DNA from 2 places in the Lysinibacillus sp. G4S2 genome. Region 2 is predicted to be linked to the other one. Evidence: riboswitches for the same ligand, from Rfam matches in the RefSeq annotation. Region 2 holds a riboswitch; the other holds the start of a gene.
The links. A riboswitch is a leader RNA that binds a small molecule or an ion and turns the genes downstream of it on or off. The one in region 2 is predicted to bind cobalamin.
Positions count from the first base shown of each region.

Region 1: linked by a shared signal. The riboswitch ahead of QUF91_RS25955 (hypothetical protein) and the one ahead of QUF91_RS13075 (ABC transporter substrate-binding protein) in region 2 are both predicted to bind cobalamin.

Region 1 is NZ_JAUCFJ010000002.1:5,095,898-5,103,615, forward strand. It holds gene QUF91_RS25930 (lysophospholipid acyltransferase family protein) at 1-189, opposite strand, end outside; gene QUF91_RS25935 (putative RNA methyltransferase) at 342-1,172, opposite strand; gene QUF91_RS25940 (MATE family efflux transporter) at 1,172-2,557, opposite strand; gene QUF91_RS25945 (tyrosine-protein phosphatase) at 3,172-3,939, opposite strand; gene QUF91_RS25950 (helical backbone metal receptor) at 4,135-5,091, opposite strand; gene QUF91_RS25955 (hypothetical protein) at 5,093-5,635, opposite strand; cobalamin riboswitch at 5,844-6,045, opposite strand; gene QUF91_RS25960 (glutathione peroxidase) at 6,774-7,319, opposite strand; gene QUF91_RS25965 (hypothetical protein) at 7,553-7,718, opposite strand, start outside.
Region 2 is NZ_JAUCFJ010000002.1:2,544,405-2,552,122, forward strand. It holds gene QUF91_RS13065 (NUDIX hydrolase) at 1-314, opposite strand, end outside; gene QUF91_RS13070 (elongation factor G) at 1,501-3,441, opposite strand; cobalamin riboswitch at 3,632-3,818, shown strand; gene QUF91_RS13075 (ABC transporter substrate-binding protein) at 3,998-4,999, shown strand; gene QUF91_RS13080 (precorrin-3B methylase) at 5,056-5,715, shown strand; gene QUF91_RS13085 (hypothetical protein) at 5,994-6,764, shown strand; gene QUF91_RS13090 (hypothetical protein) at 7,509-7,718, opposite strand, start outside.

The DNA of each region.
Region 1 (7,718 bases), 2.6 Mb from region 2:
TTTAGCCATAAAGTGGATTTCCCGAGGGAATACTGCAACACCAAGATTTAAAATATCAACATAACCCGTGTGTGTACATGCAATAATAAAACCACCTTCCTTCGGTAAGTTTTGCTCTTCATATACACGCGCTTTTGAGCCCGATAATTTTAATATCACTTTTACAACATTCGCTATAAATTTATACACTGTTCCATTCCTACCTTATTCAATAGTTACTCCCATTGTAATCGAAAATGCCTGTGTACTGCAATTGCATGTGAAATAAATCCGTGACATCCGCCGGAGACTTTCACTTCTGTCGCTACACTTTCGGTACAAAAAACACTAACTGAAAGTAGTTAAACCTTTCCCACTAATACATCAACATCAATCGTAATTTCATTTAAATGGATAGTTGCCCCCTCTTTTTTATGCCAGCCCATTGGTGTCATTTCAAGCAGTGCTGGTACAAGCTCTAGAGCTAACGGTACCGTATAAGTAATACGCTCTACACTAACATCGGCAAAGCTTTCTTTAAAACGAGCAACTATTTGTTCATTCGAATACGACTCTTTAGTAGAATCCGCATACAATTGTGCTCGAAGCTCATGTAAGTACCCGCTTTGAGGTACAACCTTCACAACACAACCATTCCTAGTTAATAGACGTTTAAATTCTTCATAATTTGCAGGAGATAAAATGTTTAAGATGGCATCGAAGCTTGATCTTGCAAATGGACTTTTCGCTAAATCACCAACACACCAAATTTGTTCTGGATAATGTCGAGATGCAGCAAGTATGCCTTCTTTCGCTATATCAATACCAATGCCAATCCCATGTTTCTTCGCCATAATACGGGCTAAATGTGAACCTTCACCACACCCTGTATCAAGCACGGTTTCTGCATTCGCAATGAGCTCTCCAATTTTATCTTCTACTAAATCGTAGATACCACTATCAATAACCGCTTTTCGAGATTCAAAGAGGTCTTTACTGTACTTAGAAATAGCACCATGTGTCAGCATATTGACATAGCCCTGCTTGGCAATATCAAAAGAATGATTTGAGGAGCATACTAGTCTACCCTGCTCAAAAACACTCATTGACTCCTGACAAATCGGACAAGCAAAAAGCGTTATATTTTTATCCATTAAGGCTGCCCCTGCAGCTCTTTTAGAAAGTGCCCCCATTAATTTGCCTCCTTCTGTTCTGTAGATGGAACAAGTGCGAAACGCTCCCACTTACGACTTCTCCATCTAAAGTATACAATAATGGCTCGCATCCATTCATCTGCCGAAATCGCCAGCCAAATACCGACTAAGCCCCAATCTAAAACGAAAACGAACAAGTAACCGAGTGGAAGGCTCATACAAACCATCGATAAAAAACCAATTTTCACTGGAAACCTCGCATCCCCTGAGGCACGCAAAGAGTTAATAACCACGATATTCATCGTACGACCTGTCTCAAGCAGAATACTTAATGCTAGCACAGATGCTCCGATGGCTATTACCTCTGGATCATCAGTAAAAACGTGCATAAGCTGCTTCCGGAATATAGTCACAACTACAACCATCGTTATCGTAAAGACAAAAGCTGCACGTACACTTGACCACAGCTGATGATAAGCCTCATCCTTTTTACCAGCACCGACATAACGCCCAATAATAATAGCTGTCCCTGTACCGATTGCAATCGCAAACAAATACGTAAACATCGAAATATTCATGGCATATTGTCTTGCTGCAAGCGTTTCTGATCCTAAATACGTTGCATAATATAAGAAGACAATCTGACAAAACTGATAAAGCACCTGCTCAAACGCTGACGGCAAGCCTATGTTTAATATTTTTCGAACATATTCCTTAGAATACTCGAAATAATATTGTAGCTTCAATCTTACTTCCATGACTTGATACAACAACCAGAAAAACACAAGAACTGCTAATCCACGACTTATAACTGAGGAAATAGCCGCTCCTTTTACACCTAGCTCTGGCAATCCTAAGTTACCAAAAATCAAACCGTAATTTAATACAACATGTAGAACATTCATACCTAGCGATACATACATCGTTTGCTTTGTCCTACCATGTACACGGATAATCGCCGCTAACGCATTGATAATTGCCTGTAAAAAAATAAAACTCCCGATAATGACTAAATAGCTTTGCGCGTATTGAAGCACATCACCCTGCAAGTTCATCATCGTCATTAAATGACTAGAACAGAAGAAAAATAAGATACTCATCATTAGTCCAACGACCAAATTCATCGTTATGGCTAAAGCAGAAATCTTCGCAGCTTCAAAAATACGCCTTGAGCCTAAATATTGTGACACAACAATAGAAGCACCATTACCTATTACTTCAAGTATTAAAATTGCAATATGAATATATTGATTGGCAGCACCAACCCCTGATACAGCATTATCTGATAAAGCACTGAGCATAAAAGTATCAGCTAATCCCATCAACATAAATAAAAATACTTCTAAAAATATCGGCCACGTTAAATGGAATAAACTTAACTTATTCGGCTCTCTTATATCACTTTCTCTTAATGTATCTGCCAATACTTTTCACTTCTCCTATACATTTATAAAAATACAAGTGTGTTGATTAATCATTTTTAAATTCAAATTAATTCAAAGAGGCTCTTCACCAAAACGTGTGGTTGATTTCCATTCCGACTGGGCGCTTTGTTGCTGACGCTACGCTTTCGCACAGATAAAACATTTGCCGCTGACGCTTCGCTTTCGCGCAGAGCAGAGCTTCCTGGGGGCGTCCGATGAGCCGCTTAGGCCTACACGATGTAGGTCACGAAGGCGTTATCACAGGATGTGATGTTTTTAGCCTTCGTTCCTCTACCTGCTCGCTCCAGGGTCTCATCTGTGACGCTGATCCCCAAGGAGTCGCCCAGCCTCCACTCCAATCAACTAAAATACAGCGTATATATTTTAAAAAATGTCATCCACAACTTTTAGTGATGAGCCAACAAAAAATCCTTTTATCACTCAATACTAAACCTATTTTTTCCTTATCAACACGTCTGATAAAAATATATAGTATCTTATCATAGTTTTTTAGACTGTAAAGAGTTTTATAATGAATCATCAAAAAGATTATGCAAAGCTAGTATATTACCATAAAAAATCCCTCTCACAATTCTATGTGAAAGGGTTTCCTATCATGTTAAGCAATGTGTTTGTAATTGCTCGCGCTTTTCTTTTGTTAGACCAAACTCTTGCTCTAAAAATGCGGTCTTAGAACCATATTTGTTATCCATTGCATCAAATGCTGCTTGTAAATAATCCTCACGGGCAGACATTAATGCATAAAATTGCTGTAATTCTCGATCGCTATAGTCTTGCTGAATTGCTTGGGCCATCTTTTCTACCAAGGGACGTAAATGTATATTTGTATTTAAATAGTCCGCCATGATTGTTTCCTCAGGTACATCTAAAGCGAGTAAAATAAGTGCACCGCCGATACCTGTTCGATCCTTCCCTACTGCACAATGATGTACAAGCCCTAAATTTTCAGGGTTTTGAATCGTTACCATTAACTCCTTAAACGAAGCATTATTAAAAGGCATTTGAGCATAAAATTCTCGGAACATCTCTGGACTTACAACCTTATAAAAATCTTTTCCTCCGGCATTTGTAGGCATCTCGAAAGCGTGATTGCCCTTTGCCGGTATTTGAATATATTTAGCATGTGGGAATACCGGATTAGGATTGTTTTGCGCTTCATGGTTATCACGATAATCAAAAATTGTTTGGACACCTAGCGTTTCAAAAAGCTTCTTGTCTGCTATCGTCATTTTGCCAAGCGCCGCTGAACGATAAAACAAGCCATCCTTTACAGAACGCCCATCTCTTGACTTATATCCACCCATATCACGAAAATTATGAACAGCCTCAAACGGAATAATCTTCATATCAAATTGTTTCATTCACTGCCACCTCCCTCTGTTAGCAAGCTTCCTTATCTTTATTCTATAGAACAATTCGATATAATACCAATTTTCACACTAGGAAATGTAGTCACTCCCCCTTTTTATCAGTTACTTTGATGGTTATATCCGTCAGTTTGGATACAATCAAAAAAAGCTGCCCTTGATGAAGGACAGCTCTAAAATCAATATAAATTATTTAAAAAGCTCAGGATATACCGCTTTTGCTATTAGCTCAACAGCTTCACCAATACGTGGACCTGGACGGTTTGAGATATCAGGATCTATAAAATAAACCGCTTTATTTTGAATCGCTGTAATTGAATTCCATCCACCACGTGCAAGAATTTCTGCTGCTGAGTTTTCCGTATTCACTGTTGTTAAAATCACTTCTGGATTTTTCGCAATGACATCTTCCTCAGATACCTTTTGCCAGCTTTCGAGATCAGCAAATACATTTTTCACGTTTGCAGCATTTAAAATCTCTTGTTGGAATGTACCAGAACCAGTTGTATATATATCTGGCTTTGGACTAATTTCTAAATAAATATTTTTTGCTTTTACATCTTTTACTTTTGCTTGGACTTCAGCAATTTTAGCTTTAATATCTTCATTTAACTTTTCACCTTTGTCTTCTATCCCCATAACAGATGCAACTTGTTGGATATCACCGTAAACATCATCAAATGAAGTAGCCGATTTAATGGCAAAAACTTTAATTCCTGCATCTTCAAGAACTTTTAGAGCATTTAAGTTTTCATCATCACTACCAGTTGTATAAGCAATAACTACATCTGGCTTTAACGCTAAAATACGCTCACTATTGAATGTTGTAGAACTTGACACACGCTCAATTTTTTTTGCTTCTTCTGGATACGTATCAAACTCAGTTGCACCAACGATTTTGTCGCCAACGCCTAGTGCAAATAATATTTCTGTATTACTTGGTTGTAATGAAACAATAGTTTTAGGCACTGCATTAAACTCTACTTCTACACCACGATCATCCTTAACTTTATAACTTGTTTTCTCAACTTGTTGATCTTCTTTAGAAACAGTCTCTTTATTAGTATCTTCTTTCGCGCCACAGCCAACTAATACGAAGGCCAGCATCAGCACAGAAAGCCATTGTAGCTTAAACATTTTCTTCATTTCATTGATTCTCCTTTTTCTTTTTCATCGGGTATGACTTACTTATAAACGGTATTTCAGCAATACCAGCGTGTTGATTCGTATAGACGGCCATTACAAAAAATACATTGGCTAGCAACCCTAAATAATCAAAGAGAATAGCTGGTACTTCCCGTTCTTCAGACACTTTGTGCAAAATGCGATATGACTTTTTCGCCTCGCTACGGCATAAATGTAATGCTGCAGCAGCCTCTGTTCCTTGAGGTAATACAAAACTTTGTATTTCCCCCTTTACATGACTAACATAGAAATCATAACGATTACTTAGCCAAGTCAAATCATCTTCAGTTACCGCTAATTTACCTCGTACTGAGCCATTTACATGGTAAGCCAATGGCAAAATAGCTAGCAAATCATCGGCTACTACCTCTACCGTCTCTTTTTTCACCGCTACTAAAGCGGCCCCAATATGTGTTGTAAGGCTATCCGTTCGAATTTCAAAATCTACTGTCGATGCCTTTTCACGCATAAATGGATAGCAAGAATAACGTGCATCTTTTTTCAAGTCTAAGTCCCCGCTTTCCTTCATGAAAAATTCTTACTTTATAAATACCTTCCAATGCTTGTCCTATAATTTCATCAGGTAAATTATAAGTGTACATAAAAAAACGCCGTTCCTTCTATGGAAACGACGAAAATAACAGAGATAGTGTCGCATAGACACGACATAGCCTATGGATTTGCCGCATATTCCCCTAGCTTCCGAAGAGTATTTATACGTTCAAATAAAGGTCGGTCTCCTGGCTTGTACAGTTTAACTCCATTCGATCATGGTACGAATCATAAAACCTTCCCATCTAATATTTAGACAGTGGTATATATTTATGATACCTGTACTTACAGTTGCGGAAACAGCTTCGGTTTTTCACCGAATTCCCGATTATGCTTGTTAACACCTTTATTTCGCAAGAATAATTCACTTGTAAAGCAGTTTAACATATATTGATAGGAAAAAATAGCTTTGAGATAAACGGAAAACAAAGGAATTCGAACAATAGTAAGCCATTTTTCTACATAGCTATACAAAATCTCAGGCGTGTTGATTAGGAAAAAATAGGTTTATTATTGATCGATGAAAGGGTTTTTCTTGTTGCTATTTAGTGTCGAGACCCAAAACAGAATCGCTAAAGCTACTTTCGTTCGTTTTATAGGCATACTTTGAAGATTTATCGAAACAAAATCGCTCATTATCGAAACTTTTTGAGCTTTTATCGAAACAAAATCTCATTTTATCGAAACTATTTGGGCTTTTATCGAAAAACAAGCTCTTTCTATCAAAGAAATCAACCACATGTTATTATGAAGAGCTTGTAGCGTAGGGCTACTCGATGCTCGTTCGCAGAAAGCCTTACTCTGTGCGAAAGCGAAGCGTCAGCGACAAAGCGAGTAGCCCGTAGCGGAAATCAGATCCTTCTAATTTAATTAGGGTGGATAAAAATGGTTAATCAACACACCTGACAAAATCATTCTCTATTCTGAATTCACGAGATTTAAAAATGAAGATCTTTACAAAAATATGTACTTGATTGCACATTCCGCTGCGGAAGGACGTGTAAACGTAGTCTGATTCTCCCTCTACTCATATGCTTTCATCAACCAACTTTTTAATCAAAAACGGATTTTAGTATTGATTCAAGGTTATTTTATAGGATTTTTTCAATCGCTTGTTCAATATCAAGCTGTGAATCTGTAGGTTCAAAGCGGGCAACTGTTTTACCATTTGTATCTATTAAAAATTTCGTAAAGTTCCAGCGAATATTACGACCATCTAAAAAACTAGGCGCAATTTGGATAATTGCTTCTGCTAACATTTTTTCCTGCATACTTGCCTTGCCAAATTCGCGATAATCTATCTCGTGCTTTAAATAATTGAATAATGGGTGTGTTGCATCTCCATTTACCTGCACCAATTCAAAAATTGGGAATGTTACACCATAGTTGATTTTACAAAGGTGTGTAGTTTGTTCGCCATCTTCAGGATTTTGATTATCAAATTGATCACAAGGAAAACCTAATACGACGAAATTATCTTTCCCATATTTGTCATACATTTTTTGTAAGTCTTCGAATTGATATGTAAAACGACACTTGTTTGCTGTATTAACAATTAACAGCGTTTTCCCTCGATAAGTTTCCATTGATAATATTTCACCATTTGGCTTCTTTACTAAATAATTATAAATGCTCATTGTTTAACTCCTTTTATTTTTTCATATATTATGAGGTGTGTTGATTAATCATGTTAGAAGACAATATTTTCCGCTAAGGGCATCGACATACATTAGCAAAATTTTAACAAAAAAAAATCCTATTACCGGTCAAGAATAAACCTATTTTTCCCTGCCCAACACGCCTGGATATATTATAAACTATTTCTCTATTAATGAAAGAATTTTCACAAAAAATAGCCATTCCACGAATTTTAATGGATGGCTTTCCTATATCTTCTTTTGCATTTAACATCTTGTTCTTCCTCAATTAAACGCTCCGCAATTTTTAGTAGCTTCGGGTCTTTCGTCTCATCAAATAGCTTTTTAAAAGATAAAATAATATCATAGCGCATTAATTTCGGATTCTTTTCGTCTAAG
Region 2 (7,718 bases):
GCTTTAAAAATTGCAGTAGCATTATAAATTTCATCCCCATGTGGAAATTTATAATATAACTCTCTCCCTGAAGCTAAGCCAAGCAATTTCAATTCTTGGGCAATTAAGCCTGTTTCCTCATACAACTCTTTTTGAGCAGTTTCTTCAAAACTATCTCCAATTTCCATTCCACCACCCGGAAGCCCCCAATCATTTGTATCTGAACGTAATTGCAAAAGTATTTCATTCTTTTCGTTTAAAACAATGATTGCGGAACCTGGTGCAATAATAGGACTTGTTCCAACATATTGTCGTAAAGATTTTATATAATTCATGTTTCCTCCAATTGTTCTTTTCTTAACTAAATGAAAAATTCTATCTGTAAAGAATCATAACATAGCGGAATTTTGTTTGGTAGATAAATGGTAAATGTGTGAAGAAGATTAATTTTTACAGCTTGGCGAGACGATAAGATCTAAATAGTTTCAACTTTGAGATAGCTTACATGAGTAACTATTGCGATCTCCTAGAGCCTCTTACAAAGCCTGTGAGGATTGAGAATGATTTAGAAGAAGGTAGTCTATGATTGCTAAGTGTGGAACTAAGGGAGCGTATTGTGTGAAAGTGTTAGTGCATAACAAAAGGACTTTCATATATGAGATTCAATCATACATACAAGTTCTATACTTATTGAAATAAAGCTCCCCGTTTGTAAAAAACTTTTAAAATTATGACTTTCAAAGTCACTGGAATAATCCAATTACCCACACAATTAGGTAAATTGGAATTGCAACTATTAACATACCAGCAATTAAGTACCCCAGGCATTTTAATACAACCTTTATAACATCGTATACTGCACCGGCCAAGTCTTCAATAAACTTTGCGATATGAATCCACCTCTTTACTATCTCTTTTTAAGTGACTACTTTAAAGATATTTTCGTACGTTATAAATAGCATGAAGCCTATAAAACAACTGAGAAGATTTAGGATAAAGTCATGTAACATTGATATGTATATAATAAAAATTCATTTCCAATAAATTTTAAACATCCTTGAAAATTCCTGTCCTTCACTTATTTTACTGAAAATGTTTCGTTAAAAATTGTAACATAGCAGAATAATTGATGATAGAGGAAAAGTAGATGTGTAGATTTAAAGAAGCGCTTAGAGGGAGCTTAGAGACTGTGATCATTGATAGGGGAGTAGAGGAATCACTGACACAGGATGTACCCACGCGTACCAGGAGAATATCCGCGAAATCAGGGCGAATACCCGCGAAGCCAAAGCAAATACCCGCGCGTACTAGGGAAATACCCGCGGAACCAGAGCGAATACCCGCGGAACCAGAGCGAATACCCGCGCGTACCAGAGAAATACCCGCGAAATCAGAGCGAATACCCGCGCGTACCAGGGAAATACCCGCGGAACCAAAGCAAATAACCACACGCTAACATAAAATCCTCGCTAAAAAACAGGACAATGATCTAACAATCACGTCCTGTTTTTTTAATGTGAATTATTTAATGCAATGCATCGCTGCCTCAGCTTCTTCCCATGGAACTGAGTAGCCCTTGCCTTTTGCACAAAAAATACTGGAGGATGTATATTCAGGATCAGCATTTTTATCGTAGCCGATTTGCGTGATAACCTCTTCCGTATTATGGCACGCATCATAACCATCAAATTGCAGGGAGAGTACGCCCTTTCCGTTGGTGTAGGCGGCAAAGGTTGTGCTGTAGCTCATAAATGTTGCAACAGGGGCACGGCCAGTTAAAATCGCATCATTTTCGGTTAGGATTGGTGCGTCAAATGTACCTGACGCTTGCTGAATATCGGTCATCATGCGGCCGATAAAATCACTAGGAGCTTTGAGCTTAAAGCGGTAATAAGGCTCTAGTAATATATTTTCTGCTTGCTCAAGACCTTGCCGTAAAGCACGGAATGTTGCCTCGCGGAAATCGCCACCTTCAGTATGTTTAATATGTGCACGTCCTGTTAAAAGCGTGAAGCGAATATCTGTCACGGGAAAACCTGTTAACAGCCCATGATGATCGCGCTCGAATAAATGCTTTTCAATGAGTCGTTGGTGCCCAACCGATAAATCGTCCGCATGGCATGCATTGACAAATGTATTGCCAGTACCACGTGTATTTGGTTCCATCAATAAATGTACTTCTGCATAATGCTTTAATGGTTCAAAATGACCGTAGCCTGTCACAGTTGTTGAGATTGATTCCATATATAAAATCTGTGGTTCGCCAAATGAAACGTTTAGTGAGAAACGGTTGTTGAGTACTTCGACAAGAACCTCGAGCTGGATGACACCCATAATATGTACATGAATTTCTTGAAATTTTTCATGCCATAGTACACGTAATGATGGTTCCTCTGCTTCAAGCATGCGAAAAATTTTTAAAACTTCTTTAATATGCTGATCGCCTTCATATTGTACTTTTGCCTGCAACGTTGGTACTAACTCGTAGGGCTGCGGGTTGCTTGAACGACCAATGATATCGCCGATGTTTGCTTGACTAATCCCTTTGACTGCGAAAATATCCCCGGCTTTAACCTCCTGCACAGTTTCATAACGGCTGCCATTATATAGTCGAATCTCCGTCACTTTTTCTGTCATATCTCCAAACGAAAATTCATCCCGCACGTGCAACGTTCCTTGTAATGCCTTTAAAAATGTTAAGCGTTGATGTCCATCATGACGAATTTTAAAGACTTCACCTTGAAACGCTTCATTATCGTTAAAATGTGTCTCTGTAAGTAGGGGGAGTTGTGCTAGTAATTCCTGTATCCCAGTATCTTTTAAAGCAGAGCCAGTAAAACATAAAAAGGCCTTTTCTTGTTTAATCATCGCCTGCAGATGAGTAAGGGAGCTAAAGCTATCCAAAGTTTCATTAAGAAAAGCATCGAGAAGCTGTTCATCACGTTCAGCAAGCCACTCCATAATATGATTGGAAACATAATCAGAATGGAGCGGTTCGTCCATTAATAAAACATCCTCAGAGCAATCCTTTTGAAGCTGTGTCATAACGGCTTCTACATTTGCACCTTCACGATCCATTTTGTTGATAAAGAAGAAGGTTGGGACGTGATATTGGCGTAAAAGTTGCCACACTGTTTCGGTATGGCCTTGCACTCCTTCGACGGCACTTATAACAATGATGGCATAATCCATAACACGAATAGCACGTTCCATTTCTGGTGAAAAATCGACGTGCCCAGGTGTATCAATTAACGTATATGTATCATTTCCAATCGTCATACGACCTTGCTCTGCAAAAATTGTAATACCTCGCTGACGCTCTAGCTCATGATTATCTAGAAATGTATCCTGGTGATCCACTCGTCCGCGGGCTTGAATACTTTTTGTATGAAATAGTAACTGCTCAGAAAATGTAGTTTTTCCTGCATCAACGTGAGCGAGTACACCAATTGTTACATGCATAAAAAAATCCCCGTTTCTATTTTTCATCTTTCACCATTGTAACAGAATTACTAGAAAAAGATTTCGTGTAAAATAGTTAGTATTTATGTCGAAATAGTGCTAATATATTCATGATTATGATTTTATGGATTTTTTGTGAGATTGCGACCAAAAATTTCTTTTGCTAGTTTATCAATATCATTGACAACAAAAAATATAACGACTTATTGGTGCAAATGACTTTTATTATTTGCTTAAAAGGGAAATCGGTGCGAATCCGATGCTGTCCCGCAACTGTAAATGGGGAGTCTATACGAGATACCACTGTAGCCATGCTATGGGAAGGTGTATAGATGATGAACCTAAGCCAGGATACCTGCCAATGTGTATTTTTTACTTAAACCACGAGGATGGGGATAGTGAATAGGTTGAAGAACCTTTCTTTCACTATGCTAACCTCTTGGAAACAAGGGGATTTTTTTATGCCCTTTTTAACTTAAATCAGCGAGTGTCATTCAGGTAGCAAAGGAGTCAAAAGATTTCTTTCTATATAGTTAACAGCAAAGGAGAAGAGGACATGAAGAAATGGAAAAGCTTGTGGCTTGTCATTGCGATATCGTTAATCGCTATACTTGGCGCGTGTAATGCAAAGGACAAACCAGAATCAGCAGCACAAGGTGAGAAGGTAGAGCCTTCGCAAGCTGAAACGACAGAAATTACGATTGAAAATAATGGAACAACACAAATATATAAGGAAGCACCAAAAAAAGCGATTAGCTTAAATCAGCATGTCACAGAAATAATGTTAGCGTTAGGCTTGGAAGATTCAATGGTAGGGACGGCATACTTAGATGACAAAATTTATGAGCCCCTACAAGCTGCATACGATAATGTGCCGGTGTTAGCTAAACAGTATCCTTCAAAGGAACAGGTTATTGATGCAGAAGCAGACTTTATATACGGAGGTTGGAAAAGCGCCTTTGGGGAGAAAGGTGTTGGTACACAGGAAGAGCTAGAGGCATTGGGGATTCACACTTATTTACATACAGCCTCAAATATGACGAAACCAACTTTAAAAGATATTTTCACAGATATTCGAAATATCGCAAAAATTTTTCGCGTTGAGGATCGTGGAGAAGCTTTAATTGAACAAATGACGAAGGATGTAGACGCTGTTCGTGCAAAATTACCACAAGATAAGAAAGACCTACGCGTTTTAGTTTATGACAGTGGTGATAAAGATGTCTTAACCACTGGACAAAACTTTATGAATGAGCTTGTGACGATTGCTGGCGGTAAAAATATTTTTGGTGATGTGGAATCAGGATGGACTACGGTATCAAAAGAAGATGCAGTAGAGCGTAATCCAGAAGTCGTTGTTGTCGTTGATTACGGAGAAAAAACGGCGGAAGAAAAAATAAAATTCTTAAAACATGATCCAGCGTTGAAAGAAATGGAAGCAGTTAAAAATGAACGTTTTGTCATCTTACCACTTTCTGCTGCGTCAGAAGGGGTTCGTGCTGCAGAAGCTATTCAAATATTAGCTAAGGGCTTCTATCCTGAGAGCTTTGAAAACTAGAAAAAAATTTGGGGTTAGCAAAACGCTAGCCCCTTTTTTATAAGGAGCGTTAAACAATGAATGCATTCCATACGAATATACCGGACAAAACCTTTGAAAAGTTAAATAACAATGGCGATTTTACTCGTCTTGCAGTAAGCCCCGGTATTATAAATAAGCATTATACTCCTGCACAATTCCAAACAATTGCAAAGGTTGTAGGGAAGACTGGTGCTATCAAATACTCTGCCTCGTATAGCATATTACTATCAATTCCAACAGAAGATGTAGAAGATACGATTGAGGAACTAGAAGACGCTGGCCTGTATGTGGCAAAGCAAGGACCGATTGTGGCGATGAAGGCCTGTGATTTTTGCGATGGAGATAAGATGGAGGCGGCACCGATTACTGAACAGCTATATCATTCATTAGAAGGAATATCTGTACCTACAAGATTACGTATAAACGTAAATGGCTGTGCCTCGGCCTGCTACAATGCGGTGTACGATGATATTGGGCTTGTCTATCAAAAGGATAGCTTTGATGTCTATTTAGGGGCAGTACCAATGGGTGTAAATGCACAAGCGGGTACTCTGTTTGCGAAAAGGGTAGGAGTTGAGCATATTGAAGTTTTTTTAAAGCGGATCATTAGCCTCTATAAGGAACATGCTCGCCCAAATGAACCCTTTTATAAATTTTATCGCAGAACAAATTCGGCTGATTATTGGGAAATGTAAAAAAGGTGATGAGAAAATACTCTGCTTTTGAACATCCTTTCGTATGACAATCACCAAAAATTGTAGATGACATTTGTTAAGAATGTATGCCTGTATATAGGTTGACTTCCGTTACGACTGAAGGCACGCAGGAAAGCGCTTAGGGGGAACGGAATTCAACCACACGTTAAGGTGATGAGCCCTTCGTTTTACAATGGAATATTACGTAAATTAATTTACATTATTAAGTAATTATGTTTGAATTTAAGAGAATAATAAAGAGCGAGGGGGGGAAAATAATGAAAAAATTTTTTACTGTGTTACTAGCAGCTTTAATATTAGCAGTAATTAATCCAACAATATCAAATGCGAAAGTGATATATGATGGAGCAGAAGTTGTAAAAGGACAAACAGGAAAAATGACCTTTAAAAAAGACATCAAGGTATACAAGAGAAATCCAAATGGTACGTTTGATTCGTTAGTGGTTAAGCGAAATAACTTCTTTAAAACGTATGACATTGAAAAATATGATGGCAAAACATTCTACCAGATGGGGCAATATCGGGTACAAGCAACTGATTTAGTAGTATTTAAAGAAGTACCGATAAAAATTCGTGCATCATTCTATAACGATCCAACTTATATTAATATTAATCGTGACCATATTAGTGATTTTAAACGTTATGGAAACTATTATCATAAAGATGATGAGGTCAGTAAAGAAGCGGTCAAAATTTCTTTCTTAAATGACGGACAAGTATTTTCTTATTGTTCTGCTGATTTAGAAGTAGGAGAAAGTTGTGTAGAATATCAAGGTACAGATATTAAAATAGCTGAAACGATAAAAAGAAAAGAAGGCGTGCGTTATGAGCTAACAGAGGATACACGAGCGCAACTTAGTCCAGTAAAAGGATACGTTGTTGATTGGGATAACAGAATGTATTTAAAGGGAACTGTTTTTTCTTCGCTAGGTACTGAAATTAATGGTTATCTATATGTAAAGAATGAATCGGATTCGAAAGTTAGCTGGTTTCCAGTAGAAATATTAAAGCAAGTAGGAGATAAGTGATAGAAAAGGAATTGTATACAACTATATTAAATGAACGATCTATTTAAAGAGGCTAGGATATTAGTATATTTTAAAAGCAAGTTTAAAGATTTCACATCAGGCGTGTTAATTAGGAAAAAATTGGTTTATTATTAATCGATGAAAGGGTTTTTCTTGTTACTATTTAGTGTCGAGCCCCAAAACAGAATCGCTAAAGCTACTTTCGTTCGTTTTATAGGAATACTTTGAAGATTTATCGAAACAAAATCGCTCTTTATCGAAACTTTTTAAGCTTTTATCGAAACAAAATCTCATTTTATCGAAACTATTTGGGCTTTTATCGAAACTACGCTCTTTCTATCAAAGAAATCAACCACATGTTATGATGAAGAGCTTGTAGCGTAGGGCTACTCGACGCTTGCTCGCAGGAAGCCTTGCTCTGTGCGAAAGCGAAGCGTCAGCGACAAATTGTTTTATCTGTGCGAAAGCGAAGCGACAGCGACAAATTGTTTTATCTGTGCGAAAGCGAAGCGACAGCAACAAAGCGAGTAGCCCGTAGCGGAAATCAGATCCTTCTAATTTAATCAAGGTGGATAAAAATGGTTAATCAACACACCTGATTTTACATCAGAAAAGCGCGAGAAATCAACGTTTCTAAAATTGATTTTTCGCGCTTTTTAATATTTTGATCAGTTATGTCCCAGCCTCTTAATATTTATGTTTAGTTGTTTGTATTTCTAATATTGAGTGTCTGATGAAAAGTCTTTAGTCTCGTTCTACATACTTTCCGTCATTTTGGCTGTCATTATCTTTGTATGATACATACGCTTGAATGACTTTACCATTTTCAACTTTATAAACATAAAGTACTGTTGGTTCGTCATCAAATATCACTTTTATTGCGTATCCAAATGATGTTGTTAATAAATCTTCTTTGTCAAAACTAGTTTCCCAAGATGCATTAGGGTATTTCTT